Regions from separate parts of the Glutamicibacter sp. V16R2B1 genome, predicted to be linked through region 2. Evidence: riboswitches for the same ligand, from Rfam matches in the RefSeq annotation. Region 2 holds a riboswitch; each other region holds the start of a gene.
The links. Region 2 has a riboswitch for thiamine pyrophosphate ahead of FDN03_RS10550 (ECF transporter S component). Riboswitches for the same ligand answer to the same signal wherever they lie in the genome.
Positions count from the first base shown of each region.

Region 1: linked by a shared signal. The riboswitch ahead of thiM (hydroxyethylthiazole kinase) and the one ahead of FDN03_RS10550 (ECF transporter S component) in region 2 are both predicted to bind thiamine pyrophosphate.
Region 3: linked by a shared signal. The riboswitch ahead of thiO (glycine oxidase ThiO) and the one ahead of FDN03_RS10550 (ECF transporter S component) in region 2 are both predicted to bind thiamine pyrophosphate.
Region 4: linked by a shared signal. The riboswitch ahead of FDN03_RS04380 (3-oxoacyl-ACP reductase) and the one ahead of FDN03_RS10550 (ECF transporter S component) in region 2 are both predicted to bind thiamine pyrophosphate.

Region 1 is NZ_VATX01000002.1:38,940-46,515, forward strand. Features, by position in the region: gene FDN03_RS00755 (aldehyde dehydrogenase family protein) at 1-855, opposite strand, end outside; gene FDN03_RS00760 (hypothetical protein) at 932-2,521, shown strand; TPP riboswitch at 2,588-2,682, shown strand; gene thiM (hydroxyethylthiazole kinase) at 2,674-3,459, shown strand; gene thiE (thiamine phosphate synthase) at 3,528-4,169, shown strand; gene FDN03_RS00775 (bifunctional hydroxymethylpyrimidine kinase/phosphomethylpyrimidine kinase) at 4,166-5,608, shown strand; gene FDN03_RS00780 (solute carrier family 23 protein) at 5,643-6,935, shown strand; gene FDN03_RS00785 (sugar porter family MFS transporter) at 6,996-7,576, shown strand, end outside.
Region 2 is NZ_VATX01000015.1:103,127-110,702, forward strand. Features, by position in the region: gene FDN03_RS10525 (Na+/H+ antiporter subunit E) at 1-219, shown strand, start outside; gene FDN03_RS10530 (monovalent cation/H+ antiporter complex subunit F) at 216-482, shown strand; gene mnhG (monovalent cation/H(+) antiporter subunit G) at 482-841, shown strand; gene FDN03_RS10540 (DUF4235 domain-containing protein) at 932-1,174, opposite strand; TPP riboswitch at 1,302-1,457, shown strand; gene FDN03_RS10545 (ECF transporter S component) at 1,524-2,144, shown strand; TPP riboswitch at 2,251-2,405, shown strand; gene FDN03_RS10550 (ECF transporter S component) at 2,469-3,092, shown strand; gene FDN03_RS17025 (ATP-binding cassette domain-containing protein) at 3,089-5,428, shown strand; gene FDN03_RS10560 (aminodeoxychorismate lyase) at 5,487-6,362, opposite strand; gene cls (cardiolipin synthase) at 6,520-7,576, shown strand, end outside.
Region 3 is NZ_VATX01000015.1:414,389-421,964, reverse strand. Features, by position in the region: gene typA (translational GTPase TypA) at 1-33, opposite strand, end outside; gene FDN03_RS12085 (GNAT family N-acetyltransferase) at 179-712, opposite strand; gene FDN03_RS12080 (hypothetical protein) at 821-1,096, shown strand; gene FDN03_RS12075 (ThiF family adenylyltransferase) at 1,220-2,368, opposite strand; gene FDN03_RS12070 (thiazole synthase) at 2,365-3,183, opposite strand; gene thiS (sulfur carrier protein ThiS) at 3,189-3,443, opposite strand; gene thiO (glycine oxidase ThiO) at 3,587-4,699, opposite strand; TPP riboswitch at 4,696-4,808, opposite strand; gene FDN03_RS12055 (GNAT family N-acetyltransferase) at 4,906-5,916, shown strand; gene FDN03_RS12050 (OsmC family protein) at 6,012-6,446, opposite strand; gene FDN03_RS12045 (GNAT family N-acetyltransferase) at 6,443-6,910, opposite strand; gene FDN03_RS12040 (alpha/beta hydrolase) at 6,907-7,576, opposite strand, start outside.
Region 4 is NZ_VATX01000007.1:49,531-57,106, forward strand. Features, by position in the region: gene FDN03_RS04370 (siderophore-interacting protein) at 3-1,124, shown strand; gene FDN03_RS04375 (LLM class flavin-dependent oxidoreductase) at 1,139-2,479, opposite strand; gene FDN03_RS04380 (3-oxoacyl-ACP reductase) at 2,476-3,279, opposite strand; TPP riboswitch at 3,359-3,453, opposite strand; gene FDN03_RS16390 (hypothetical protein) at 3,597-3,755, shown strand; gene FDN03_RS04385 (HNH endonuclease family protein) at 3,902-4,630, shown strand; gene FDN03_RS04390 (hypothetical protein) at 4,832-5,041, shown strand; gene FDN03_RS04395 (bifunctional UDP-sugar hydrolase/5'-nucleotidase) at 5,304-7,538, shown strand.

The DNA.
Region 1 (7,576 bases), on a different contig from region 2:
GGCCAGGCGGTCAACCAGCGCGTCCGCGTCCCCGATGGACAGGATGTAGTCCGGGGCCACGCAGGTCTGCCCGCTGTTCATGAACTTGGCGAACGCGATCCGCTTGGCGGTGGCCGGCAGGTGGTTGTCCACCACGGTCGGGCATTTGCCGCCCAGCTCCAGCGTGGTGGGGGTCAGGTGCTCGGCGGCCGCCCGCGCCACGATCCGCGCCACCCGCGCCCCGCCGGTGTAGAAGATGTGGTCCCAGCGCGCGGCCAGCAGCTCGGTGGCGGTGTCCACCCCGCCCTCGCACACCGCGTACACCCGCGGGTCCAGGTAGTGCGGCAGCAGCCGGGCGATCGTGCCGGAGGTGGCCGGGGCCAGTTCGGAGGGCTTGAGCACCGCCGCGTTGCCGGCCGCGATCGCGGCGATCAGCGGGGCCAGCAGCAGCTGCAGCGGATAGTTCCAGGCGCCGATGATCAGCACCACCCCCAGCGGCCGCGGCTCGATCTTGGCCATCGCCGGCTGCAGCGACAGCGGCACCTTCACCGAGGTGGAGTCCATCCACTCGGCCAGGTGGCGCTGGGCAACGTCGATTTCCGTGCGCAGGAAGTCGATCTCGGAGAACTTCGCCTCGGTCGCGCTCTTGCCCAGGTCCTCGGCGAGCGCGGCGATGAAGTCCTCCTTGCGTTCGGCCAGCATCTTCTCCAGGGCCCGCAGCTGCTGGGCGCGGAAACGGCGCGGATGGGTGATGCGCGCGTCGGCGGAGCGGCGCAGGTGCGCGATCATCTCCGCGATCTTGCCCGGGTGCTCGTCGACCGGCGGCGCGGTTTCCCCGACCGGTTCCGGCGGCTGCTGTGAGGTGAAGATTCCCATGGCTCGAGCGTACGTCATCCCCCGGCCCCCGTTTGCGCCACCGGGTTGATACATTGGGCTGGATAAAGGAGGGCCGATGACCGACCTGAGCGCCCCGCTGGGCTCGTTCGCCGTCGCCGCCGCCCTGGTGGCGCTGATCCTGCGGGCCCTCAGCCCGAGCGGGAGCGGGAACCTGCTGTCCCAGGCGCGCCGGTACGCCCGGTGGTGCGCGCTCATCGGGTTCCTCGCCGCCGTCTCCACCGACTGGTTCGATGCCTTCTACCTGATCAGCGCGGAGGGGCAGGCGGTGCCCGGCGGCTGGCCGGGCGCGGTGGGGCGGGCCGCCACCCCGGCGCTGTGGGTCGGGTTCGTCTACGTGCTGGCCCAGTTCACCGGGCCGCGCGTGCAGCGCAGCGCCGACCCGCAGCCGCGCACCGGGCTGGTGCCGGGCAAGCTGGTGGCGGCCCTCGTCCTGGTCCTGGCCGGCTCGCTCACCGCGCTGTGGGCGGCGGGCGATGTGCCCTACCGGGCTCCCACCGCGCAGCGCGAGCTCAGCGAAGAGGAAATGAGCTACTTCATCCCGGCCGCCGACGGGTTGCGCCCGGCCGGCGAGGTGCTGCCGTACCTGGCCCTCTGCCTGGGGCTGCTGGTGGCCGCCACCCTCCTGGCCAGCCTGGTGATCCTGCGCCGCAGGCCGCTGCCGGGGATCTCGCGGCACGACAACCGGGTGCTGCGCCGGGTGTGGCTGAACCGGCTGTACCGCACCGTGGCCGTGGTCCTGGCCGCCAACGGCGCGGCCGCCCTGCACTACAAGGCCCGGTGGTTCCACCAGCAGGCCGCGGACGGGGACCTTGAGCGGCTGCGCGCGCTGGGCGACGGCTGGGATTCGGTAGGGAACTACGCCGTGCTCGGCGTCGCCCTGGTGATGCTGTTCTGGCGCCCGCCGCAGAACTTCGAGGGCGTCACCGCCGTGCCGCGGCATCCGGTGCGCGCCCTGCGCGATCACCTGTTCGCCACCCAGTACGTGGCGCTGGGCGCCTCACTGATCCTGCTGCTCGTCCTGTGGCCCACGCACTCACCGCAGCCGCAGGCCCTGCCCGATGCACGGCCGGGGATGCACCTGATGGTGCTGATCACCGGCGCCGCCCTGCTCTACCTGGTGATCACCGGCAGCAGCATGGGGTACGTGCACGGCAAGGCCGGTCGGACCGGGCCCCGGCACTGGGGACCGCTTCCGCGCTGGATCTACCCGGTGGCCGGGCTGCTGATGGCCGCCAGCGTCTACTTCCTGCTGCGCCCGCCACTGGACTACCTGTGGGGGCTGGTCACCGCCCCGGCGGCGTTCATCCTGCTGCTGGTGGCGGTGCTGTTGCTGGCCCACGCCGCCGTGCGCCTGGCCAGCCGGCGGATGCAGGTGGCCTGGGCGGTGGATGGGCACTGGGAGCGCTGGTACCGGCAGGTGATCGAATTGCGTTCGCTGCGCACCGTGACCGCCGCCCTGGGCGCCCTGCTGTTCTGCGGCTACGGGTTTGACTACGGATGGGTCGGGCTCAGCCTGGCGGTGCTGTGCTTCCCGGCGCGGCTGCTCATCCCGCACCCCGGCCCCGAAAAGCACCCGTCAGCGGCACATGGGCGCCCGGCTGCTGCCGGCCCTGCAGCACCGCCGGGCGCGCCGGGCCGGCCCTGACCTGGGGCGGCGCGGTGCGGCGCGTCACAGGTTTGTCAACGGGTGGGCGATTGCGTACGCTCGGTCACGAGTGACACGGGGTGTCGGCGCCGCCGACTGAGATGACACCCGTCGAACCTGAACTAGTTCAAACTAGCGGAGGGATGTCGCACATGACCCTGCCTGCCGTGATCCATTCACTGCGCCACACCAGCCCCCTGGTGTTCTGCCTGACCAACACCGTGGTCGCCAACTTCACCGCCAACGCGCTGCTGGCCGCCGGCGCCGCCCCGGCCATGACGAACCTGCCCGGGGAGGCCGGGCCGTTCGCGAAGACCGCCTGCGCGGTGCTGGTGAACCTGGGCACCCCCAGCACCGAACAGCTGGCCGCCATGGATGAGGCGATCGAGGCCGCGAACCAGGCCAACACGCCCTGGGTGCTGGACCCGGTGGCCGTTGGCGCGCTGCCGGTGCGCACGCGCTACGCCCAGCGCATCGTTTCGCTGCGCCCCGCCTTGATCCGCGGCAACGCCTCGGAGATCATGGCCCTGGCCGGGCACCAGTCCGCCGGGCGCGGGGTGGATTCGGCCGACCCCGTGGCCGCGGCCATCGCCGCCGGGCGGGAACTGGCCGAACGCCACGGCGCGGTGGTCGCGATTTCCGGGCCGGCCGACGCCGTGGTCAGCGCCCAGCGCACGGTCATGGTGCACACCGACGGGATCGAACTGACCCGCGTCACCGGCGGCGGGTGTGCCCTGGGCGCGTTCGCCGCGGCGGCGATCGCCGCCGGGCAGGACGTGTTCACCTCCACCGTTGCCGCCCACGCCTATTATGGGCGGGCCGCCGAACGCGCCGCCGCCCTGTCCCTGGGGCCGGGCAGCTTTGCCGCGCAGTTCCTCGACGCCCTGGCCCTGACCGATCCGCAGGAACTGGGTGCGGTGCGCATCGAGGAACTCTAGATCCCTCATTCTTCATCCCCCCACGACTCAACCCGCCGGCCCCGCAGGGGGGCGGTTTAAGGACAATCATGCGAAATCTCGGCGTATATTTGGTCGCCAACACCGCCAGCTGCACCCCACACCGCACCCTTGAGGTCATCCAGGCCGCCGTGCAGGCCGGCGTGCAGTGGATCCAGCTGCGCGCCAAGGAGGAAAGCGCGCGCGAATTCTATGAACTGGCCCTGGCCGCCGGTCAGCTCACCGCGGGCCGGGCCGAACTGCTGGTCAACGACCGGGTGGACGTGTACCTGGCGGCACGGGCCGCCGGGGCCGCGGTCACCGGGGTGCACATCGGGCAGCAGGACCTGCCGGTGCAGCGGGTGCGCGAACTGATCGGGGACGCCACCTTGGGGTTGAGCGCCTCCACCGATGAGCAGCTGGCGGCGGCGAACGCGAACGCCTCGATGATCGACTACCTGGGCGTCGGGGCGATCCGGGCCACCCCCACCAAGAAGGACCACCCCACCCCGATCGGGATCGAGGGCTTCGCCCGGGCCCGGAAGATCGCCCAGCTGCCCTGCGTGGCCATCGGTGCGCTGCAGGCCGAGGACGCCCCGGCGCTGCGCGCGGCCGGGGCCGAGGGCATGGCGGTGGTGCGCGCCATCTGCTCCAGCACCGACCCCGGTGCGGCCGCCGGCGGGCTGCTGCGCGCCTGGCAGGAGGCGAAATGATCCACAACATCCTGTCCATCGCCGGTTCCGACCCCTCCGGGGGCGCCGGAATCCAGGCGGATTTGAAGGCGATCGCCGCGACCGGGGGCTACGGGATGGCCGCCATCACGTCCCTGACCGCGCAGAACACCCGGGGCGTGGACGCGGTGCAGGCCGTTGAGCCGCAGTTCGTCACCGCCCAGCTGCGCAGCATCGCCGCCGATGTGCGCATCGACGCGGTGAAGATCGGGATGCTGGCCAACGCCGGGATCATCGACGCGGTGCAGCAGTGGCTGGGCGAACAGCCGGCCGGGCTGCCGGTGGTGCTCGACCCGGTGATGATCGCCACCAGCGGGGACCGGCTGCTGGATGACGCGGCCCACCAGGCGATGTCCCGGCTGCTGGCCCGGGCCACGGTGCTGACCCCGAACATGGACGAACTGGCGGTGCTGCTGGGTGAAGCGCGCGCCACCACCTGGGATGGCGTGTTGGCCCAGGCGCAGCGCCTGGCCGCCGCCCACGACGTGCTGGTGGTGGCCAAGGGCGGGCATCTGGGCGGGGAGCAGTGCCCGGACGCGCTGGTGGACGCCACCGGGGTGCTGGCCGACTTCCCGGCCGCGCGGATCGACACCGAAAACACGCACGGCACCGGGTGCACGCTCTCCAGCGCCCTGGCCAGCCTGTACGCGCGCGGCGGTAACTGGGCGGCGGCGCTGGGCGCGGCCAAGGAGTACCTGGCCGAGGCGATCGCCGCCTCCGGGCAGCTGTCAGTGGGGGCCGGGCACGGGCCGGTGCACCACCTGGCCGGGCTGTGGTCCGGGCAGGGGCTGGCGCCGGCGCAGGACCCGATGCAGCAGTGGTGGCAGGACATCGCCGGGATCCGGGAGGGGATCGATGAGCTGGACTTCATCCGCCAGCTGCGGGCGGGCACCCTGCCGCGGGCGAACTTCGACTACTACATCAACCAGGACGCCCTGTACCTGCGCGGCTACGCCCAGGTGCTGGCCCAGGCCAGCATCATCGCCCCGGACGCGGCCGCCCAGCGCTTCTGGGCCGCCGCCGCCTCGGCGACGTTCGAGGAGGAAATGGCGCTGCACCGCGAATTCGCGCTGGACACCGCGGCGCACGGCAGCGAGACCACCGCGAACTATGTGAACCACCTGGCGGCGGCCGGGCACCACTACCCGGTGCTGATCGCCGCGATCCTGCCCTGCTACTGGATCTACCAGGACGTCGGGTCCCGGCTGGCGGCGGCCGGGCACGGGCAACACCCCTACCGGCAGTGGCTGGCCACCTACTCCTCCCCCGAGTTCGATGCGGCCACCGCGGCGGCGATCGGCATGGTGCGTGCCGCCTACCGGCGGGCCGATGAACGCACCCGGCAGGCAATGTGGCGGGCCTTTGAGACCTCCAGCCGCCACGAGCTGGCGTTTTTCGCGCAATCGGGGGCCGAAGCGTAAGATACTTCCCGGCCCATAATCAGGAGGAACACGCATGAAATGGTCGATCCACGGCGACGGGAAGTCCATCACCCCCGGTGAGGTGGTCGCCCCGGATGAGCGGCTGCACTGGCCGCAGACCATTTCCATCGGCACCCAGCACATCCTGGCGATGTTCGGCTCCTCCATCCTGGTGCCCACGCTGACCGGCTTCCCGGTCACCACCACCTTGCTGTTCACCGGGGTGGCCACCATCCTGTTCCTGCTGATCACCGCGAACAAGGTGCCCAGCTACCTGGGTTCCTCCTTCGCGCTGATCGCCCCGGTGATGGCCACCATGTCCAGCCATGACATGTCCGCGGCCCTGGGCGGGATCGTGATGACCGGCGCGCTGCTGTTCGTGGTCGGGCTGGTGGTGCAGAAGACCGGCACCGGCTGGATCCACGCGCTGATGCCGCCGGTGGTGATGGGCACCATCGTGGCGCTGATCGGCCTGAACCTGGCCGGGGCGACCCTGGAGCCGATGAAGCAGGTTCCGCTGACCACCTTCGCCACGGTGCTGGCCGTGGTGCTGGCCACCGTCGTGTTCAAGGGGCTGCTGGGCAGGCTCTCGATCCTGGTGGGCCTGGTGCTCGGCTACCTGGTGGCCCTGGCCCAGGGGCAGGTGGACTTCGCCCCGGTGGCCGACGCCCCCTGGTTCGGGCTGCCCGAATTCAACACCCCCAGCTTCCACCTGGACACCGCGCTGATGTTCCTGCCGGCCGTGTTCGTGCTGATCGCCGAGAACATCGGCCACGTGCGCACCGTGGGGCTGATGACCGGGCGGGACCTGTCCCGCTTCAACGGCCGGGCGCTAATGGCCGACGGTGCCGCCTCGGTGTTGGCCGGGCTGGGCGGCGGCTCGGCGACCACCACCTATGCGGAGAACATCGGGGTGATGGCCGCCTCCCGCGTCTACTCCACCGCCGCCTACTGGGTGGCGGCGATCGCCGCCATGGCGCTGGCGTTCCTGCCCAAGTTCGGGGCGCTGATCGGCACCATCCCGGCCGGGGTCATCGGCGGGGCCGGGATCGTGCTCTACGGCATGATCGGCATCATCGGGGCCCGGCTGTGGATCGAGCACCGGGTGGACTTCGGCAACCCGATCAACCTGATGACCGCCGGGGTAGGCCTGATCATCGCCATCGCGGTCACCTCCGAGATCAGCTTCGGCCAGTTCCAGCTGGGCGGGATCGCGCTGGGGACCATCGCCACCCTGGTGGTCTACCACCTGATGTCCCTGGTGGCGCGCTGGCGCGGCAGCGATCCGGCCCACGCCCCGGCCCCGACCGCAGGCGAACAGCGGTAGCCGGAAACCAGCGCACGCGAAAGCCTAGGGTTGACACCGTCCACGCGCTACGATCGGCTCATGAGCTCACACACAACGGATGGCAAGATATCGGCCCGCCTGATCGGGATCGCGCTGGGCGCGGCCCTGGGCGGGCTGCTCTTTGGCTATGACAGCTCCATCGTCAACGGCACCGTGGATGCGGTGCAGGAACAGTTCGGGCTGAACGCGGTCACCATCGGCTTCACCGTCTCCTGCGCCCTGATCGGCGCCGCGATCGGCGCCTGGGTGGCCGGGGTGGTGGCCGAGCGGGTGGGCCGGGTGCGCACCATGATCATCGCCGCCGTCCTGCTGGGCGCCTCCGCCCTGGGCGCCGGGTTCTGCTTCGGTCCGGTGGATCTGATCATCTGGCGGATCGTGGGCGGGCTGGGCGTGGGCTTCGCCTCGGTGATCGCCCCGGCCTACATCGCCGAGATCTCCCCGGCCGCGCACCGCGGCCGGCTGGGCTCGCTGCAGCAGATGAGCATCGTGGTGGGCATCTTCATCGCCTTCCTGGTCAGCGCGCTGCTGGTGTACGTGATGGGTTCGGCCGACGCGGTGGGCTGGTTCGGCCTGGAGGCCTGGCGCTGGATGTACCTGTCGCTGCTGGTGCCCGCGGTGGT
Region 2 (7,576 bases):
TTCGTGGTGGAGGTGGACCGGCGCAGCTCCACCCTGTACCTGCATTACCTCAACGCCTCCAACGCCATCAAGGTCGCCCGCTCCCGGGCGAAGATCCATGAAATCGAACGGCGGGTGATCATGGCCATCGGCAGCCACGACGAGTACGAGTACGTCAAGCAGGTGCGCAAGGACATCGCCCAGCGCGCCCGCCAGAAGGCCAAGGAGGCAAAGCGTTGAGCTACATCATCGTGGGAATCAGCGGAGTGCTGCTCTCGGTGGGTGCGGTGGCCTGCCTGATCCGGGTCGCCCGCGGACCCTCCATCCTGGACCGGGTGCTGGCCCTGGATGTGATGCTGCTGATCATCTCCGCCGCCCTGTGCCTGGAAATGTACCTGAACCGGCACACCAACCACATCCTGTTCGTGGTGATCGCCTGCGCCATCGGCTTCATCAGCTCGGTCACCGTCTCCCGGTTCGTTTCCGACCAGAGGAATGCGTGATGGATCAGTTCCTGGAAATTGTGGCCGCCGGCTGCATGATCGTCGGCTCGCTGATGTCATTGATCGCCGGCATAGGCCTGTTGACCTTCCCCGACCTGCTCACCCGGATGCATGCGGCCACCAAGCCGCAGGTGCTTGGCTTCCTGCTGCTGTTCATCGGGTTGGCCATCCACCTGCGCTCCTGGCAGGTGGTGCCGGTGCTCGCCCTGGCCTGGGGCGTGCAGCTGCTGACCGCACCGGTCTCCGCGCACATGATTGGCCGTTCTGGGTACCGCACCAAGCACGTGAAGCGCGAAACGCTGTACAGCGACGAATTGCGCACCGTGGTGGAGAACGCCAGCCGCCAGAACAAGGACTAGCGCCACTGCCGGCACCACGAACAAGGGCCCCGGAGCACCGCATCACGGTGCTCCGAGGCCCTGCCTGTCCACGGCGCAATCGCCGGGGAACTACTTGTTCAGCTTGGCCAACGCCTTGCGGGTGCCGCGGTCGGTGAGGACCTGGATGATCGCGGCCACCACGGAGGAGAAGACGGCGAACGCCAGGGCCTGGCGCATCGAGGCTTCGGCTTCGGCTTCCTGGCCGTGGCGCGGGGCGTCATTGCCGGTGAATCCCTTCCACAGGCGGTCCACCAGCTTGCTGCCGACAAACCCGGCTCCCAGGGAAATGCCGGTGGCGAGCAGCTTCATCATTGGTTTCATTCTTCGCGCTCCTGTTCGCATGGGGACTTCTCTTTCTATCGAAAGCATATCCTGAGCTATGGTGGCATCGCAGACATGGCATCGGGTGATCCACGGATCGCCGCGGCAATCTGCTGACAAGAAACGACAGGGGAGCGTCATACCGTCCCCGAGGCTCACCGCGCAGCAAACGCCGGTGGCCGGGACCGGTGGAAGACGCTGAGAGTGCGATAGATCGCAGACCCTCGAACCTGCTCCGGCTAGTACCGGCGAAGGAAGTCGAGAATCTCAGATGTGCGGCAGGGACAGCTCCCTGCGCATCCGCATGTGCTCCCCTCCTGAACCAGGAGGATGGAAGAAAATGGCAACAACCAAGCGAACCGGCGGCACCTCATGGAAGGTCGCGGACATCGTGATCGCCTCGGTCATCGCCGTGGCCTCGGGCGTGGTGTTCTGGGCGTGGAGCGCCAGTTATGGTTTCGTGACGCTGGCCTTCGCCGCGTTCCCGCCGGCCAGCGCGCTGCTCTCGGGCATGTGGCTGTTCCCCGCGGTCCTCGGGGCGCTGATCATTCGCAAGCCCGGTGCGGCACTGTACTGCGAACTGCTGGCCGCCATCATCGAGGCCCTGCTGGGCACCCACTGGGGACTGACGGTGCTGGTCTCCGGGCTGCTGCAGGGGCTGGGCGCCGAGCTGGTGTTCGCGCTCTTGCGCTACCGGGTGTGGAACCTGTCCGCCGCCATGCTGGCCGGTTTCTGCTCCGGCTTCCTCAGCGCCCTCAACGGTGCCTACATCACCGCCCACTTCGTGCACTATACCGCCGGGATGAAGCTGTTCCATGTGGCGGCGATGAGCGTCTCCGGGTTGCTGATCGCCGGGATCTGCTCGTTCTTCCTCACCCGCATGCTGGCCAACACCGGTGCCTTGGCCTCCCTGCCCAGCCGCCGGGCCCACCGGGAACCGGTGCTCACCCGCTCCCGCTAGGCGGCGCCTGGCGGCCGGAGCAAGAGCAATATGACGTCCGCCTCAAACCGGTCGCCGGTGCGGGTTCTGCCCGACCGGCATCCTGGGGTATGGTGGCAACGCAGACATAAACCGACAGGGGAGCGTCATACCAGCCCGCTGCCGTGCCGCCAGGCGCGTCACGGCAGGCGTAAGGGTAAAAGACGCTGAGAGTGCGATAGATCGCAGACCCTCGAACCTGCCCCGGCTAGTACCGGCGAAGGAAGTCGAGAATCTCAGGTATGCCCCCGGGGACGCGCCCCGGTTCGCATACATGCTCCCCTCCTGATTCAGGAGGATATCCAAGTGACAACAACACCGTTGCGGGCCAGCAGCTCGTGGAAGGTCGCCGACATCGTCGTCGCCTCGGTGATCGCCGTGGCTTCGGGCGTGGTGTTCTGGGGCTGGAACGCCGGTTACGGCTTCATTTCCCTGGCCTTTGTGGCCTTCCCGCCGGCTAGCGCCTTCGTGGCCGGGATGTGGCTCTTCCCGGCAGTGCTCGGGGCCCTGATCATCCGCAAGCCCGGCGCCGCCCTGTACTGTGAACTGCTGGCCGCGGTGATCTCCGCGCTGCTGGGCTCGCAGTGGGGCATCACCGTGCTGGTTTCCGGCATTGTCCAGGGGCTGGGCGCCGAGGTGGTGTTCGCGCTCTTCCGCTACCGGGTGTGGAGCCTTGGGGTGGCGATGCTGGCGGGGCTGGGCGCCGGACTGTTCGGTGCGCTAAGCGAGGCCTACCTGATGGCCTACTATGCGGAATACACCGCGGGCATGAAGCTTTTCCACGTGGCGGCGATGAGCCTCTCCGGCTTGGTGATTGCCGGCATCCTGTCCTACTTCGCCACCCGCGCGCTGGCGGCCACCGGGGCGCTTTCCGCGCTGCCCAGCCGCAGGGCGAACCGTGAACCGGTCTTTGGGCGGGCGAAGCAATGACCGCCGGCATCACGAACCACGCCGCGCTGCCCCAGCTGGAATCCGGTGCCCTGTCCGTGAGCGCGCGCGGGTTCGGCTGGAAGCACGCCGACCGGCAGCAACCGGCCCTGCACGCCCTGGATTTGGAGGTTCCGGCCGGGCAGCGGGTGCTGCTGCTGGGACCCAGCGGCGCGGGCAAATCCACGCTGCTGCACGCCATGGCCGGGGTCCTGGACGTTTCCGAGCTGGCCGGGTGTACCGGGCAGCTGCTGGTGGGGGAGCAGGACGCGTTCGGGCCGCGCCAGGGTGTGGGCCTGATGCAGCAGGACCCGGAAACCCAGATCGTGCAGGCCCGGGTGGAAGACGACGTGGCCTTCGGGGCGGAAAACCTCGGGGTGGACCCGCAGGAGATTTCCCGGCGCATTCCCCTGGCACTGGAGGCGGTCGGGTTGGGCCAGCTGGCGCCGGAACATCCCACCCAGCAGCTGTCCGGGGGACAGAAGCAGCGCCTGGCCCTGGCCGGGATCCTGGCCATGCGCCCGGGGCTGATGCTGCTGGATGAACCCACCGCCAACATTGACCCGGAGGGCGCGTTGGGGGTACGCGACGCGGTGCTCAACGCCGCCGAGCGCACGGCAGCGACCCTGATCGTGGTCGAGCACCGGGTGGAGACCTGGGTGGAACACGTGGACCGGGTGCTGGTGCTGGAGCCCGGCGGCGGGATCAGTCATGACGTGGCCCCGCAGGCGCTGCTGAGCGACCAGCCGCTGCGCCGGGAGCTGGCCGAGGCCGGGATCTGGGTGCCCGGCTACGTCCCGCACACCCGTACCCCACGCACCAGCCCGGGCAGTGAACTGCTGCGGGCCAGCGAGCTGCAGGCCAGGCGTTCAAAGAAGGCCCCGTTGACCGCGGCGGTGGACCTGGAACTGCCCGCCGGCGGCGCACTGGTGATCCGCGGCGCGAACGGGGTGGGCAAGTCGACCCTGGCGCTGACCCTGGGCGGGCTGCTGGAGCCGGCCAGCGGCTGGCTGCACGCCACTGAACTGTTGGCCGGTGAGGCGGGGGACAAGCCGTTCCTCTGGCGGGCCGGGCAGCTGGTGGCCCGCATCGGCACGGTCTTCCAGGAACCCGAACACCAGTTTGTCACCCAGAGCGTTGCCGACGAGCTGGCCTACGGGCCGCGCCGGGCGAAGGGGGAACGGGATGGGCAGGACGGCACCGGGCTTGATGAACAGCAGATCGCCGAACGCACCGCCGCGCTGCTGACCCGGCTGCGGTTGGACCACCTGGCCGAGGCGAACCCGTACACGCTCTCGGGCGGGGAGAAGCGCCGGCTCTCGGTGGCCACGGTGTTGGCCGCCAGCCCGGACGTGCTGATCCTGGATGAGCCGACCTTCGGGCAGGACGCGAACACCTGGCGGGAGGTGGCCGAGCTGCTCATCGAGGTGATCGAGCAGGGCACCGCCGTGATCGCGGTGACCCATGACGGGCACTTCGCCCGGGCGTTGGGCGCCCGGGAACTTGAGCTGCAGGCCCCCGCCCCGCGGGCCGAGGCCTCCGGACCGGACCCGCTGCTGGGATCCGCGGTGGGCGACAGCTGGCTGGCCCGGCGCAACCCGCTGGCGAAGCTGGCGGCGATCGTGGCCACCACCATCCCGCTGGTGGCCACCATTGACTGGGTCTCGGGCCTGGTGGTGATCACCGCGACCCTGCTGATGCTGCCGCTGGCGCGGCTGAGCATCCCACGTTTCCTGCTGCGCGCCTGGCCGCTGCTGCTGGCCGGGCTGACCGCCGCCTGGGGGATCAGCCTGGTCGGGGAGGACTCCGGGGCGCTGCTGCTGGACCTGGGGGTCTTCACCATCACCGAGGGCTCCCTGGCCGGCGGCATCGCCACCGGCATGCGCGCCATGGCGATGGCCGTGCCGATGGTGCTGCTGCTGAGCACCACCAACCCCTCCGACCTGGGCTCGGCCCTGTCCCAGCAGCTGCGCGTGCCGCACCGCTTCGTGCTCGGGGCGCTGGCCGGAATGCGGCTGCTGGGCCTGCTGGTGGAGGAGTTCACCACCTTGACCCTGGCCCGCCGGGCGCGCGGGGTGGGGAACTTCGGGTCCCCGGCCCAGCGCCTGCGCGCGAACCTGGGGCAGGTGCTGGCCCTGCTGGTGCAGGCGATCCGACGGGCCGGGCGACTGGCCATCACCATGGAAGCCAAGGGCTTCGGCGCCGGGCGGCGCAGCTGGCTGCGCACCCCGGACTTCGGGGGGCGTGACGTGCTGGTGATCGGTGCCGGGCTCGCGGTGGGGGCGCTGGCGGTGGCCGCTGCCGTGCTGGCCGGGACCTGGAGCCTGGTCTGGGGATAGCGCACCAAGAACGGGGGGAGCAGTCCATGGACTGCTCCCCCCGTTTTTGCGTGCTCGGTTAGGCCAGGTGATCGGCCAGTTCGCTCAGCTCCGCGTGCAGTTCGGCGTCGAAGCGCAGCGGCTTGGCGTCCAGCGAATTCACCGGGGTGAGCAGGCGCACCGAGGAAACCAGCCACAGTACGTCGGCCTGGTAGAGGTCCTCGGGACGCAGCGGACCATACCCCAACTCCCAGCCGGCCTCCGCGGCGGCAGCGAAGATCGCCGCCTGGGTGGTGCCCGGCAGGATCCCGGTTTCCAGCAGCGGGGTGAGCAGGCGCTTGGTCTGCCCATCTCGCTGGGCCATCAGCACGGTGGAGGTCGGGCCCTCCAGCACCGCACCGTCGGAGGAGGTGAAGATGACATCATGGGCACCGTGGGCCCGCGCATAGCGCAGGGCCGCCATGTTCACCGCGTAGGACAGCGTCTTGGCTCCCATCAGCAGCCAGGGCGCGCGTTCGGCGATTTTCGAATCATAGCCGCGATCCAGCAGCAGCACGTCCACACCCGAATCCCGCTGGGCCTGGCCCAGCGTCGGGGCCGGGGTGACGGTCACCCAGCACAGGGCCGGGTCGCTGTCCGCGTCCCCGCGGGCGGCCACCAGCTTCACCACGGCCTCATCGGCCCCGCCGGTGGCATCAAAGTCCGCGATGGCGGTATCAATGGCCGCACGCCACTGGATCTCGTCGGGGATCTCCAGGTCGCACAGCTGGGCCGAGGACTGCAGGCGGGCCAGGTGCGCGTCGATCTTGCGCACGCTCTGGTGCTTGTAGAGCATCGATTCGAAGATACCGTCACCACGGGAAACACCCTGGGCGGTCACGGGCAGTTGCGGCGCGTAAATGTCCGCCAGTCGACCGGCCGGATAGGACGGATCGAGGAAAACCAATGAACTCATAGGTACTAGATTATCGAATCCCGCCGGTGCTTCGGATAACTCGCCGCAACCGACACCGCCTTGAACCGGGGAATTGGGTAGTCTAGCGATAGGTAAAACGCACGATGACCGCGGGAAAGACGCCCCGGTGGAAAGCACGAGGGCAGGAGTTGGCCGCATGATGCTAGGTGAGAACTTCCTGCGGGAACTGGGCCCGACGGTCTGGGCGCTGGCGGTGACCTTCGACATCGTGGTGCGTATCGTGATGATCGGAGTGGTTCCGGGCAACCGCCGGCCCACCACCGCCATGGCCTGGCTGCTGGCGATCTTCTTCATCCCGGTCGTGGGGCTGATCCTCTACCTGCTCTTTGCCAACCCGCGCCTCTCCCGCCGGCGCCTGGAGAAGCAGCGCCGCGCCAATGAGGCAATTCTGCAAGCCACCTCGCACATGGATTCGCCGGTCGAATTCCACAGTGATGAGGAATGGATTGAGTCCGCCGCGGTGCTCAACCGCACCCTGGGGGCGCTGCCGCTGGAGGGCGGGAACGAGGTGGAGGTGATCTCCGATTACCGTGCCTCGCTGGAGGCGATGCGCCAGGAGATCGACAAGGCCACGACATTCGTGCACATCCAGTTCTACATCATGGGCGATGACCCGGACTTCGTCGGCCCGGTCCTGGATTCCCTGGAGGCCGCGGTCAAGCGCGGGGTGGTGGTGCGCCTGCTGTTTGACCACCTGGGCACCGCCCGGGTGGCCGGGTACGGGCAGCTGAAGCGGCGGCTGAAGGATTCGGGCATCGAATGGAAGCGGATGCTGCCGGTGGCCCCGTTCCGGCGCCGCTGGCGCCGCCCGGATCTGCGCAATCACCGCAAGATCCTGGTGGTGGACGGGGAAGTGGCCTTCACCGGCAGCCAAAACCTGATCGAGCCGGGCTACAAGCGGCTCAGCTCGCACAAGGTGGGGCGCGAATGGGTGGAGCTGATGATCCAGGTGCGCGGCCCGCTGGTGCGTTCCCTGGACGTGGTCTTCGCCACCGACTGGTGGCAGGAGGCCGACACCGATGACGTGCTGCAGGACCTGACCGACGCCCGCTACCCGTTGCCGGCCAGCGATGTGCCGGGGGAGACCGTGGGACAGGTGGTGCCCAGCGGGCCGGGGTATGAGGATGAGAACAACCTGCGCCTGTTCAACACGCTGATCTATTCGGCCTCCGAACGCCTGAAGATCACCAGCC
Region 3 (7,576 bases), 310 kb from region 2:
AAGATCTTCGCGAAGTGTGGTGTTTTCTGACATGCGTGAAGGCTCACTTCCGTCCGAGGAATTTCGGGTCATAGGGATCGGGGCCACTTTTGACCCAGCTATTTATTTTACGCGCTGCCGAGAAGTCCTCCGGTTTTCTGTGGCGTATTGAACACAAAAAAACTTCGGGAACCACGCTTCAGGCGGTCGGGACCCAGAACCTGAGCACCGTGGTGTCCCCGTTGTAGACGACGGCGGGTTGCGCCGCATCGGGCACTCCCCCACATCGTTCGATGGTAGCCCGGGACGCGGCGTTTGTCTCATTACAGGTAATCAGCGCCTGCTTTATCCCACGCTGGGCCAGCTCGGCGAGCGCGAAACGGCAGAGCCTGGTGGCCACCCCCTGGCCTCGGAAACCCGGTCGCACCCCGTAGCCGATGTGTCCGGCGAATTCTCGCAGGTAGTCGTTTAATTCATAGCGCACTCCGACACGCCCGACCAGCCGTCCGCCGATGAAACCACCGAAGGTGCCCGAGGCGACCCACCCGTCGGGAAGCCCCACCCCCTGGCGGTTGGCCTCCAACCTGTCCACAAAGTCCGCCCAGCTCTCCTTCGCCCCTCGGCCAACCAAAAAGTCGAAGTCATCGGCCTGAAGTTCGGCCTGGGCGGCCAGCGCCTGCTGCTCATCGGCCAGCTCGAATGGTCTGACCTTCCAGGACATTGCGTTCTCCATTCAGCCATTATTCGCGCCCGGGCCTTGAATCGTCGAATTTCTGCACCCACACTGGTCACAATGGCGGCGCATCTGCCGGCACGGAGGGCACCGGGAAGGAGCGGGAGCATGACGATTCCCGATATCGGGCAGCGGCCGCGGGTTCCTGCCGCCACCCAGATGCTGGTGCTCAGTGCCGCCTCGGCCCTGGGCTGCTACCTGCTGGCCCTCGCGCTGCCGGGCCCGCACACCTGGTTGCTGATTCCCTTTGCCACCGGCACCGGTCTGCTGATCGCTTTGGCCGGTGGCCCGGAACAGGCTTGGATGCGTATCCTGAGTGCCGTGCTGTTGGCGGCCTGTGTGCTCGCCGCGGTGCTGATCGGCTCCGCGGCTCTGTTTTCCTAGAGCTTCGCTCCGCTGGTGTTTGTGCACCTGCCCGCCGCGGTCGCCACCTGGATTCGCCGGCGCAAGGCAATGACTCCCCGGGCAGGGGCCGGCAGACGGTGAAACACTGCCGGCTCACTGGCACTAGTAGACCAGGGTCCGGCCCCGAACCTGTTCGAACCACTGCACGGTTCCGCCCTGAAGGCTGAAGACCTGCGCATCCGGGCGCTCTTCGCTCAGGATGCGTGCGGCACGCTGGGAACGCACCCCGGACTTGCAGGCCAGCACCAGCTGGTCCGCCGTGGCCAGCCCGTCCAGCGCCGCCCAGCCCTGCTCCGTCAGCCGTTCCAGGGGGATGTGCACGCTGCCGGGGATGCTTCCCATTTCGCGTTCCCAGGCTTCACGCACGTCCACCACCAGCACCTGGTTTCGTCCCTGCCCGTCCTGCAGTTGCCCGGCATCAATCTGCCGTACCGTGGCCGGCAGGGCGCACCCGTGCTCGTAGTCCTGCAGCTCGGTGACGGGCTGCCGATGCGGGTCCGCGGCAAAACGCAGGATGTCGGTGGTGGCTTGCAGGGCGTCGTAGCGCCAGAAGCGACCGATCAGGGGTTCACCGATTCCGCAGATCAGTTTCAGCGCCTCGGCGGCCATGGTGGAGCCCACCACCCCGCACAGCGCCCCGAAGACCCCGCCTTCGGCGCAGCTGGGCACCGAGTCGGCGTCGGGGATTTCCGGGAACAAATCGCGCAGCATCGGGCCGCGGCCCGGGGCAAAGACTGACACCTGGCCGCTGAAGCGGAAAATGGTACCCCAGATCAGTGGGGTGCCGCTCAGCTCCGCGGCGTCATTGGACAGGTAACGGGTGGCGAAGTTGTCGGTCCCGTCCAACACCAGGTCGTGGGCGGCGAACAGTTCCACCGCATTGTGCCGGGTGAGCTTGTCCACGACGGCGGTGAGGTTGGCCTGCGGATCCAGGCGCAGCGCGGCCTGGCGCGCCGACTCCGCCTTCGCCCGGCCCAGGTCCTGGTGCCGGTGGACCACCTGGCGCTGCAGGTTGGAGGCTTCCACCACGTCATCATCGATGACGCTTAGCTGCCCCACCCCGGCGGCGACCAGGTAGTTGATGATGGGGGCGCCCAGTCCCCCGGCACCCACCACCAGCACCCTGGCGTTGCGGATCCGGCGCTGGCCCTCGGGCCCGACCCCGGGCAGCGTCAGGTGCCGGGAGTAGCGGGCCAGCTGGTCCGGCGTCAGTTCGGGGCCCGGGGCCACCAACGGTTCCAACGGGCTCATGAGAACTGTCCCGCCAGGCTTTGCATGGTGCCCTCGACCGGGGAGGAGGCCAGGGCCAAGTCCCGTTTGGGGATGCGCCCGGCCAGCCGGGCGGCCCGTCCGGCGCTGACGGCGTCCCGCATGGCCGTGGCCATCAGCGGGGCGTTGTGCGCCCGGGTTACCGCGCTGGCCAGCAGCACCGCCTCACAGCCCAGTTCCATGGCCAGGGCCGCGTCCGAGGCGGTGCCCACCCCGGCATCCAGGATCACCGGGACGCTGGCCCGGTTCACGATGGTGGCGATGTTGTGCGGGTTCAGGATGCCCAGCCCGGAACCGATCGGGGCGCCGGCCGGCATGATCGCCGCGACTCCCACATCATCCAGTCGCTGGGCCAGGGCCGGGTCGTCATTGGTGTAGGCAAAGACCTGGAACCCGTCGGCCACCAGCTGTTCGGCGGCGGTAAACAGTTCGATCGGATCCGGCAGCAGGGTATGCTCGTCGGCGATCACCTCCAGCTTGATCCAGTCCGTTTCCAGGGCCTCGCGCGCCAGCCTGGCGGTGAGCACCGCATCGCGGGCGGTGTAGCAGCCGGCGGTGTTCGGCAACGCCAGCACGCCCAGGCGCTGGAGCATGGCGAACACCGAATCCCCACCGGCTGCGGCATAGTGCCTGATGGCCACGGTGGTGACCTCGGTGCCCGAGGCGACCAGGGCCTCTTCCAGGGTGCTTAGGGAGGTCGCTCCCCCGGTGCCCATCACCAGGCGGGAGCGCAGTTGTGCCCCGGCAATGCTGAAGACATCTTCGGGCGTGTGGGGTGCTTCGTTGCTCTGGGTCATCTTTCTCATCCTCCCTGTGCGGCGGTGACCAGGTCGATGCGTGCCCCGGGCGCCACCGTGTGGCTGGCCCAGGCGCTGCGCGGAATTACGTCCCCGTCGATGGCGAGGGCGATTCCCAGCCGTGAGCCGTCCACGGCCAGGCCTTGTTCGTTGATGAGCTTTTTGGTGTGCCCGGCGACGATGTCACGCACGGTGGCCCCGTCGGGCAGCTTCAGTCTCTGGCCGTTGAGCTGCACCTCGATCTCGGTGATTTCAGGCATTGCCTCTCGTGCCTCTCTTTCTGGTTGCTTTGGCTTTGGCTGGTGGCGCTCACCGGGGTGGCGGGCGGCGCCGGATGTCTGCGGCTGCCCGGGTTCGGGGCCGGATGCGCGGCGGACAGGGCCGCCTGATCGGGTGACCGGGATCAGCGGCTGGTGCTGCTGGCCGCGACCGGAAAGCGGTGCAGCCCCAACAGCCCACGGTGCGTCCCCGGGTCGGCGCCCAGCAGCAGGTCACTGGCGATCCGGGCGCCCAGGGGTGCCAGCAGGACGCCGTGGCGGAAGAACCCATTGCTCACCACCGTGTGTGCGTCCACCCGGTCGATGATGGGCCGGTCATCGGGGGTGCCGGGCCGGGGCCGGGCGACCACCTCACGCAGGGAGGCGTCCATGATCCCGGGCACCAGGCGCCGGGCATCATCCAGCAGGGTGTACAGCGCCTCCACGCTGACCAGGTCGTTGCCGTCCTCGCGGCTGCTGGCGCCAAGCACGATGCTGCCGTCGCTGCGCGGCACCAGGTACACGTTGCGCCGGTGCACCACCCCGCGCACCGTGTGGGTGAGCAGCGGGCGTAGGTGGGCCGGCAAGTGCAGGCGCAGGATGTCGCCGTGCACCGCCCGCAACGGCAGCTGCGGGGTGCCGGGCACCTGTCCCAGGCCCGTGGCCAGCAGCACCTGGTCCGCCTCCAGCACCCGCCCGGTCTGGGTGTGCACCCGCGCCGTGGCGCCGCAGAGCTCCACTTCGCTGACCTGCTCCCGGATCAGGTCCTGCCTGAAATGCTCGATGAGGATGCCGGTCAGTGAGCGCGGATCGACCTGGTGGTCCTCGGGGAATACCAGAGCTCCGGCGATGTTGCCGGCTAGGGCCGGTTCCCTGCGCCGCGCCTGGGAGCCCAGCAGCATTTGGGTGGGCAGCCCCAGCCGGTGGCGGACCTCCTCCAGCTCCGCCAGCGCCTGGCGGTCGGCGGCCTCGGCGGCGACGACCATGGTCGGGTTTTGCCGGTACGCCACCGTCGTTCCGGTGGCCTGTTGCACGCGCGCCACCAGTTCCGGGTAGAGCTGCGCCGAGTCGGCCATCATCTGGTGCAGCCGGTCCTGTCCCCAAACGATTTCCGCGGCCGGGGCGAGCATGCCGGCCGCCGCATGGCTGGCGCCCCCGGCGGGGTTAGGGTCGCAGAGCGTGACGCGCACCCCGCGGCTGCGCAGTTCAAAAGCGGTACATAGTCCGGCGATCCCGGCACCAACGATCACGACATGCATCAGGGCACTTTCCTTCCTACGGCGGCATGACCCGCATCAGGTGTAGCGGTCGGCACGAAGCCCTCTCAGCCCGGATCAACAGATCGCGCAGGCTCCCGCGGAGTTAGAAGGATTATAGGCATGGTGCAGCTCACAAACACCAATTGCATGACGGCCGGTCCCGCCGGCGGGCCGCCGCACACACAACCCGTGGTTCACTGGGAGGCATGAACGCATCCGGCACCACCCACAACGCGCAGTCCTACCCCCGGCTCCTGGAGCGCAGCGACCCGTTGGCCCAAGAGCTGCTGGCCCTGGAAGAGCAGTTGCTCTCACCAGCGGTCCGGGGGGCTGCGCAGCAGCTGGCTGTGCTGCTGCACGAGATGTTTGAGGAGGTGGGGGTCTCGGGCCGGCACTACACGAAGGACGAGATCATCGCGCTGTTGGCCACCCAAACGCGCACCGATAATCCCCCGGCCGCCCTGCACGCCCCGAGCCTGTTGGCCTTGTCCGAGCATCAGGTGCTGCTGCGCTGGCAGAGCACCGGGGTGCGTACCGCCCACCGCAGTTCCCTGTGGCAGTTGGAGCGGGGACGCTGGCAGCTGCTGTACCACCAGGGCACCGCCAGTGCCGTTGGCGCGCAGCAGCACTCGACCCCGGCGCCACGCCCGGCCCCAGCCCCGGCAGGACTGGAAGCGACGAGGGCGCGTCTGCGCCCGCTGCGCCCCGCCGACGCCCCGGCGGTGTTGGCCGCGTTCACCTCGGATGCGCAGATGAAGCGCCAGGGATCGGTAAGAACCCTGGATGAAGCCCACGCCTACATCGACCGGCTGCTGGCGTCCCCGCAGGAGCAGCGCCCCTACGCCATCGACGTGGACGGGACGCTGGTGGGCCTGGTGTGCGCGAGCCTGGACCGGGCCAACACGCTGAGCTGGTTCTGGTACTGGGTGGCCGCCGGATACCGCGGCCGGCAGCTGGCCAGCCGGGCCGCGGCCACCGTGGCTGATCACCTGCTCAGCAGTGGCGGCGTGCACCGGCTGGAACTGGGGGCGCGAGCGAACAATCCCGCGTCCCTGCGGGTGGCCCGGGCCGCTGGCTTCATTCAGGAGGGTGTGGAACGCGAAAAGTTCGTCATGGACGGCGCCCGGGTGGATGTGCTGACCTTTGGACGGCTGCGCAGCGACCCGTTCCCGGCCATCGCCGCCCTGGAGCTGGAACCGGCTCCGGGCGAGGCATAGCTGCGCTGTATCCGCGGTTGGCCCCAAGCCGGGGTGCGCGGCCCAGAAAAGACGGGGGCGCCACCGGCATCAGCCGGCGGCGCCCCCTCGCGTTCCTAGTTGTCGACCCGCGTGCTGGTCACCGGCGTGCCCAATTCCACGGTGCGTGAGACCGTGCAGTACTTGTCGTGTGAAAGCTTGATGATCCGGTCAACCATTCCAGCGGCTTTGCGCCCCTCCTCGGTGTCCGGGAACTTCAGGTCGAAGGACATGGAAATGTCCTTCATGCGGCTGGCCCCATCCTCGGTCACCTTGTATCCGGCGGCCTCCACCTTGAAGGTCTCCGGTTCGCTGCGCCGGGTGGTGGCCACATCAACGTCAATTGACGAGCAGCCGGCAATGGCGGCCAGCAGCAATTCGACCGGGCTGAGCAGCCCCTCGCCCTGCCCGAATTCGATGCTGGCTCCGGTTTCGGTGCTGGTGGCGCGGTATTGGCGGCTGGTGGTGCGTTCGACGGTTACCGCACGTAATTCTCGTTTCTCTTCACTCATGACTCCATCCTGCCACTGTCCCCGCTGGGGTCGGAACCGGAACCGGCAAGCCGCAGCACCGTACCGTGGGGTACACCGTCCGTGGTTTCCGCCGGTGCGAACCCCACCGCGCGCAGGAACGCCGCGACGGCATGCTCCGGCTGACCCACCTCGACGTGCAGCTCAAAGCTGAGGCCTTGTGCGTGGCCGATAAGTGCCCGGCCCACGCCACGGCGGCGGTGCTCGTGGTGCACCCAGAGCAGGCAAAGCCGCGCCCCCTCCAGGGCCAGTGTTCCAACAACCTGCCCCTCGCGCTCGGCCACCACCACGCGGGCGTTGCCCAGGTAGACGGCCTCCAGCGCCTGGGCCAGCCGATCCATGTCGGCGGCAGAGACCAACTCGCGTCCGGTTGCAGCCGAAGCCCGCCAAATCTCCAACAGCCCCGGCACCTCGTCCACCGTTGCGATCTCGCGTGTACTGATCATCGCTGCCCCTCCTGTTGCTGCCACCGCTTAACTTCTCCCAGCCAGTGCCGTACCGCGCACACCACCGCGGCCGGTTGTTCCACATGGACGTTGTGTCCGGTCCGCTCAATGACGTGGTGGCTCATCATTGGGTAGCGGCGCTGCAAGAGCCGGGCGTCCTGACTGCCCACAATATGGTCTTGCGCGCCGCTTATCACAACGACCGGGACCCTGAGCTGGGTCCTGCGCCGCACGGGGACCGGGTCAAGGTCATAGCGCTTGGCCAGGCGCGCCATGGCCCGCAGGTTCGCGGATTCCGTTCCGGGCAGGATCTGGGCGGCGAAGCGCCGCCATGTTGCCTCGTTCTGCAGAACTGTCATGGTCCGAAAGTTTTCACGTGCCGGCAGAGGCAGGCGGGCCAGCAGCTGGGTATCTTCTTCCAGCACGGTGCGTGGCGGCAGGGTGCGCTCTTCGGTGCGCGGAAAGACCACCGGGGCCAGCAGCCCGAGCCCGAGGATGCGCTCCGGCATCCGGTCCGCCAGTTCCTGGCAGAGCAGCCCGCCCATTGACTGCCCGAACGCCACGAACCGGCGCCGCCCCAAATGACGGTGTACCCAGTCCTCCAGCCAGTCGGCCAGCTCGGGCAGACCTCCCGGGGAGTGCAGGGACGGGGTCGCGCCGTATCCG
Region 4 (7,576 bases), on a different contig from region 2:
AGATGTCGAAGCACCAGAGGCAGAAGTACCCGCGCCCCGGACGAGGCGAGGGGGCTCCGAGTGGCGCTGATCTGTTCGTCCTGCAGGTGCTTGAACGCGCCGAGCAGGCCGGGGCGAAGGCCGGGATCAAAGCGGTGAGGAAGGCGCTGAAGTACGCCCACACCCCTGGCTTCGAGTTGAGCCCAGAGCAGCAGGAGCAGCTTCGGGCGGCCGCCGAACGTGCCGGGGCCGCCGCGGCCCTGCTCGAAGCCCGCGACATGCTGCACGGTTCCGCGCTCCACGCACCGCACCGTGAAGGGGAACCCGCCGAGGCACCGGTCTCCGCCGCCCCCGAATCCGACCAGCCCCGTGTGGCGCCGGCGCAGGGCAAGGGCCAGCACGTGCTGGAGATCCGCCGGAGCGAGCAGTTGAGCCCACAAATGCTGCGGATCATCGCCGGAGCACCACAGCTGGACGGTTTCCAGCCCAACACGAAGGCCGACCAATATGTGAAGGTCTACTTCGCCGACCCCCAGCTGGGCCTTGAACCGCCCTATGACATTAAGGCGCTGCGGCAGCACCTGCCCCGCCACCAGGTGCCCCGCTCCCGCTCCTACACCATCCGGTGGGTGGACCGCGCCGCGCAGGAACTGGCCATCGACTTCGTGCTGCATGATCAACCCGGTTCCGCCGGGGAGTGGGCGCAGGCCGCGCGCCCCGGGGACCGGCTGGTGATCTCGGCGGCCCGCGGCAAGTTCAGCCCGGACCCGGACTCGCAGTACTTCGTCCTCGGCGCCGATGAAACGGCGATCCCGGCGGCGTCCCGCGCCCTTGCCGCCCTGCCCGAGACGGCGCTGGGCGTGGCCCTGCTGGAGGTGGCCGGGCCGCAGGGCGAACTGCAGATCCCCCACCCTGCGGGAGTGGAGCTGCGCTGGCTGCACCGCAATGGACAGCCTCCGGGCACCACCGACCTGCTGGCCGAAGCTTTCCTGGAGCTGCCCACTCCCCCGCCACAGAGCACGGTGATCGCCCACGGCGAGCGCTCTGCCGCCAAGGCGATCTCCCGCATCGTCGCTGGCTGGGGCCTGGACAAGAAGCGGGTGCACGTCTCCTCCTACTGGACGCTACGCACCCGATCGCGCTGAACCGGCCCCGGCCGCTATCCGGGCTGGCTGGCTTCTTCGCGGGGCCGGGACGATGCGGGCAGGCCCAGTCCCAGATGCCCGCGCAGGGTCGAGGAGGAGTACGCGGTGCGGAAAAGTCCCCGGCGCTGCAGTTCGGGGATCACCAGGTCCACGAAATCCTCGATGCCGCCGGGCAGAGTGGGCGGCATCAGGTTGAAGCCGTCCGCCGCCCCGCAGTCCAGCCACTGCTCCATCTCATCGACAATGGACTGCGGGGTACCGATCATGGTGGCGTGTCCGCCTCCGGCGGCCAGCAGCCCCAGCAGTTCGCGCACCGTGGGCTGGTGCACGGCGATCAGCCGCTGGATCGTGGCATAGCGTCCCTTCGGTCCGGTGAAGCTGTGCAGTGGCGGCAGTTCGGGCACCGGGGCATCCAGGTCCCATCCGGAGGTGTCCTGCTGCACGAAGACGCCCAGCTGCTTGAGCGCGTCACCGGTGGGCAGCAGCTCGTTCAGTCGGCGCTGCTTGGCCCGGGCTTCCTCATGCGTGCGCCCCACATAGGTCACCAGACCCGGCATGATCGCCACCGCTTCCGGGTCGCGTCCGGCCGCGGCGATCCGGGAGCGCAGATCGGTACCGTAGTCCAGGGCCATCTGCCGATCGGCGGCCACCGCGTACACGGCCTCGGCATACTTCGCGGCCAGCTCCCGACCCTGCGGGGAGGAGCCGGCCTGGAACAACACCGGGGCCCGCTGCGGGCCGCCGGGAACGTTCAGGGGGCCACGCACCGTGAAGTGCTCCCCCACGTGTTCGATGGGCTGCAGAAGTTCCGGGCTGGCGAAGTCCCCGTCCCGGCTGGCCTGTATGGCCTGGGCCGGGAAGGAATCCCACAGTCGGCGCACCACCTGAATGAATTCATCGGCTCGCGCATATCGGGTGTCATGGTCCCCCAGCCCGGGCATCGAATGGTTCTGCGCCTCGGCATCCCACATGCTGGTGACCACGTTGACCCCGGCCCGTCCGCCGGAGAGGTGGTCCAGGCTGGCCAGCATTCTGGCGGCATGGAATGGGGAGTAGAAGCTGGAGGAGACAGTACACACCAAGCCTATGTGTTCGGTGTGCTGGCTCAACGCCGAGAGCAGGGTCAGCGGCTCGTAGAACCAGGTGGGTCCGGCCTTTGCGGCCTGCGGGGAGATGGATTGGCCGTCGGCCAGGAACACCGCGTCCAGCAGCCCGCGCTCTGCGGTCTGCGCCAGCTGCGTGTAGTACCCGGTGTCGCCCAGGCGTTCGGCAGCGGAGTCCGGGTCCCGCCAGGCAGCCTGGTGGTGGCCTGCACCGTAGATGAACAGGTTGAGTTTCAATTGCTTGGGGCTCATCCCTTAACCAGTCCCCCATCCACGATCAGGTTCTGTCCGGTCACGCCGCGGGCCCAGGGGGAGGCGAAGAACAGGACGGCGTCCGCCAGTTCGGCCGGGCTGGTGACCTTGCGCAGCGGTGTGCCGGAGGCGATGAAGTCAAAGACCTCTTCCGGGGTGGCCGCGGAGGCGTCGGTCGTGCGCAGCAGTCCGCCCGAGACCATGTTCACGGTGATCCCCTCGGGTCCCAGGTCATCGGCGAAGGTGCGGGTCAGCGACAGCAGTGCCGCCTTGGTGGCCGTGTAGTCGTGGTACGGGACCACCGGATGCTGGAAGAGGTTCGTGCCGATATTGATGATCCGTCCAAAACCGGCTTTGCGCATGTTCGGCAGCACGGCCTGGATTGCGGCGACCGGGGCCAGCACCGACCCGGTGAACTGCTTGCTCAAATCGGCCGCGCTGAGTTCGCCAGCCTTGGGCCGGGCGTCCCCGTTGAAGGAGAAGTCGACCAGCGCGTTGTTGACCAGCGTGGTCAGCGGCTTGCCGAAGTGCTCTTCGGCCTGGCGGACCAGGTCCTTCAGCTGCCCGGCTTCACGCACATCAGCCTGTACGGCCAGGGCCTGTTCGGGGTAGCGGACAGCCAGATCGTTGGCGGCCTGCCCCGAGGAGTGGTAGTTGAGGACCACGTTCGCTCCGGCGTCCAGGAAGGCGGTGCTGATGGCCGCGCCCAGCCCGCGCGCGGCGCCAGTGACCAACACCTGCTGCTCTGCCAGGGGCAGAGCACTGTTGCTGGTTTCGACGGTGGTGGTTTGTGTGTTCATGGTGTTCGAACTCCTTGAATGTGGGTCAAGGCGAACGGAACCCGGTGGATACGCCGCAGCCACTCAAAGGTGCGGGGCATCGTGGAATCCAGGACATTCCCTTCGCCAGTACTAACTGGTGCAGGTTCGACGGGTGTTTTCTCAGCCGCTGCGGCGGCACCCCGTGTCACTAACCCCATTCCTACCACATCCAGCGACCAGGCACCGACTTGGAGACTTTTTGGCCCGGACAATGCCGAGGCCGCGCCGTTGCCGTTACGAAAACGGACGGGACCGGACTCCTTGTCGCTTTGCCGGAACCGGCCTACGGTGAGGATATGGACACGGTAAATGACAAGGGCAAGGACCCCTACGCACCAGAAAACATCGACACCGGCGAAGTGTCACCCGAGCAGCTGAAGAAGTGGCGTGATGAGGGCGGGGCATCGCACACCCGTCCGGGCCAGGACGAGGATCCGGGAACCGCGACCAACTAGCGCGGTCTGCGTCACGGACACCACATGAAGGTGCCCCGGCGGTTCGGGCGATAGTGTCGCCCCGAAGCGATAAGGTGCTGGCTGTACACCACAGGCAGCACCTTATTTTTGGTGCGCCCACTGCATCGAAGGGAACCTTCTACCGCATGCGCAGCCCGCGTCGCTTCATCACCCTGGCCCTCTTGCTTGGCTCACTGTCACTGACCTCATGCTCGGCCGGGACGCTCAGCGATTTCAACCCCGACGCCGCTCCAGGGCAAACGCAGTCACAAGCCCCCTCCACCGGCGGCCCCATCACCGAAGAGCAAAGCCTTGAGTTCGCAGAATCGCTGGCGTTGCTTGAGGAAATCGACGTCAAGGGCCGCGCCCCGAAGACCGGGTACTCGCGCGAGGAATTCAGCAAGGGCTGGAAGGACCCCGACCGCAACGGGTGCGACGCGCGCAATGACATTCTCGCCCGGGACCTGAAGGACGTGGAATACCGGGAGGGACGCATTGAATGCGTGGTGCTCAGCGGCGTACTTGATGACCCCTACACCGGCAAGAGCATCTCCTTTGTGCGCGGGCAGGGAACCAGCAGCGCGGTGCAGATCGACCATGTGGTGGCGCTTTCGGATGCCTGGCAGAAGGGCGCCCAGCAGTGGGACGCCGAAACCCGCCTGAACTTTGCCAACGACCCGCTGAACCTGATGGCTGTGGATGGCCCGACCAATGCATCCAAGGGCGACAAGGACGCGGCAACGTGGCTGCCGCCCAACCGCTCCTTCCGGTGCAGCTACGTTTCCCGTCAGACGCAGGTGAAGGCGAAATATGACGCGTGGATGACAAAGGCCGAACAGGCGGCCATTGAGAAGATCCTGCGCAGCTGCCTCTAACCGCGCACACCCCCGGCTCACGGCGGTGAACCGGTTTTTCCTAGGTTTACCCTGCTCCCCGAGGCGCCGCTTCATCCCACTGCGGTAGGTGAGCAGGCACATCTAGTCCTTTCGGAGGATTCCTTCGGACAACTATTTGTGCAATTATTGTAATTACAGTCATTGGTTTTTCACGGGACAGCGTGGTCTACGGAACAAGGGATGCGTGATGCAGAGATGAAGATGCGGCTTCTGGGGGTTGCGCTTTTGGTGTGCGGTGCCGCGGTCTTCATCTTTGCCCTCAACGTCCAGCATCGTGAGTTGGCCTACGGTCTGCTTACCGGGGCATACCTGCTCTTCGTGCTGGCCGTATGCGCGCTGGTCGGACGAATCGTGGGAGCCTCGCGGGTGGGGCCACCCAGCGGCGAATGATCCGCACGCCCCCGTTGCGGCTCTGCACCGAAGCCGGCCACGATCACACGGTGAACGTGAAAGATCTGCTTGATAGTCAAACTGTGGCGCGGATTTCGCGATGAAAGCCGACCAGGCCGACCCGCTGCGGGAACGCCGTGTGAAGCGAGGCCACGTGAACGGCCCCCGACATCAACCCCACACTTCATCAAAAAGTATCGACAGGTTCACTCCCGTGGGATAAACATGTGACGATCACTTGTTTACCTCTAGGGGATTTTCCATGTCTACCTCCAGACGTCTGCCCAGGGTCGGTTTCACTGCCCTGGCGTCCTTTTCGCTCATTGCCTCCGGCGCCGTTGGCGCGCAGGCAGCGCCCACCGACCCAAGTCGGGCCAAGGAAGTAGAGCTCAACCTGCTGAGCATCAATGACTTCCACGGACGCATCCAGGCCGAGGGCGAATCTGCCGGAGCTGCAGTACTGGCCGGAGCGGTCGCAAAATATCGGCAGGAGAATGCGAATACCCTCTTTGTCTCGGCCGGCGACAACATCGGTGCCTCCACGTTCGCCTCCGCTTCACAGCAGGATGCGCCCACGATTGACGCGCTCGGCGCCGCCGGGTTGGACCTGTCGGTGGTGGGCAACCACGAATTCGATCGTGGTTTCCAGGACCTGGAGGAGCGTGTAATCCCCCGCTACGGCACCAAGTCCAAAGCCGAAGGAGCCGAGGGGGCGGACTATGCCCTCGGCGCGAACGTATACGAGAAGGGCACCAGCAAGCCGGTCCTCAGGGAGTACACAATCCGCGAAGTCGACGGTGTATCGGTCGGGTTCATCGGCACGGTCACCGCGGACACGGCCACGCTGGTTAGCCCCAGCGGGATCAGCGACCTCACCTTCGGCGACCAGCTCGAGGCCGCCAACCGGGTGGCAGAGAAGCTGAGCGACGGCGACAAGAAGAACGGTGAAGCCGACGTGCTGGTGCTGCTGACCCACGACGGATCCGAAAGCACGGCCTGTGACACGATTGCCAAGGAATCAACGGATTATGGGCAGCTGATCCGCAATGCCGATGAGCACATCGACGCCATCATTTCCGGACACACCCATAAGCCCTACCACTGCTCAGTGCCAATCGCGGGCACTGACCAAACCCGGCCGGTGATCCAGGCGCATCAGTACGGCACCACCCTGGGCGAAATCTCCCTGAGCATTGATGCCAGCGACGGCACGGTCACGCAGTCGGACTCCAAGCTTGTCCCCTTGGCTGCCGAAGGCGGCTCGGCTTTCAAGCCAAACGCTGCCGTCACAGAGATTGTTGACAAGGCCGTTGCCGAATCCGAAGAAGTAGGCCAGCAGGAAATCGGCGCCATCAGCGCCGACATCCTGCGCGGCGGCGAACCGGCAGGTGATGACCGCGGCGTGGAATCCACCCTGGGTAACACCATCGCCGATGTCCACTTGTGGGCGACCTCCAACGAGGACTTCGGCGGGGCCCCGGCACAAATCGCCTTCATGAACCCCGGTGGTCTGCGCGCTGATCTGCTGTACGGCCAAAACGGCATCGTCACCTACAAGGCAGCCGCGGACGTACAGCCCTTCGCCAACACCCTGATCACCATGGACATGACCGGCGCCCAGCTGTATGAAGTGCTCGAACAGCAATGGCAGCCGGAAGGAGCTTCCCGTGAAAAGCTGCACCTGGGGATCTCCGAAGGACTGAGCTACACCTACGTGGAGGACGCGGCCCGCGGTGAGCACATCACGTCGGTGAGTTTCAACGGAAAGCCCGTCGCCGACTCTGACACGTTTCGGGTCGCGGCCAACGCGTTCCTGGCCTCCGGCGGGGATAACTTCACGGCCTTCGCCGAAGCCAAGGACCATGCCGACAGCGGCCAGGTGGACCTGGACGCCACGGTGAACTACTTCAAGTCCCACGACGTCGTGGATCCAGCGCCGCTGGGCCGCGCCGTGCAGGCGGGCGCCGAATGGGCCACCGTGAGCCTCTCCTCGGCCACCCTCGCTCCTGGCGCCACCCTGGAGGTGGCGGTTTCCGATTTGGAGCCCGGGGCGAAGATCTCGGCCAGCGCCTTCGACGGGGAGGTTGAAGTTCAGGACATCGCCGCGGCCGATGGCGCCGGCTCCACCTCCTTCCAGCTGACCGCGCCTCAAAAGCTGAAGGAAGGCCAGTACCAGTTGGTGATCTCGCAGGTGGGCCGGGAGGACATTTCCGTGCCGCTCACGGTAGCTGTCGAGGCACCCACCACGCCGAGCACGGAACCCAGCCCGCAGCCGAGCGCCTCGCCCACGGCGTCCCCGTCGGCGTCGCCGTCGCCGACCCAGTCAACCCAAAGCCCCGCGCCGCCACGCCCGGACGCTTCCCAGTCACCGGCACCCGATCATCAGGATCTGGCCGACACGGGCTTCGCGTACTCGAGCATCGGCATCGTTGCCGCGGTCATCCTGGTCGTTGGGCTGCTCATGGTGCTGCTGCGTCGCCGGGGCAACACCCACTAGAGGCCGAGAGCCCAGGGAGACAAGGTGAAGATTAACGT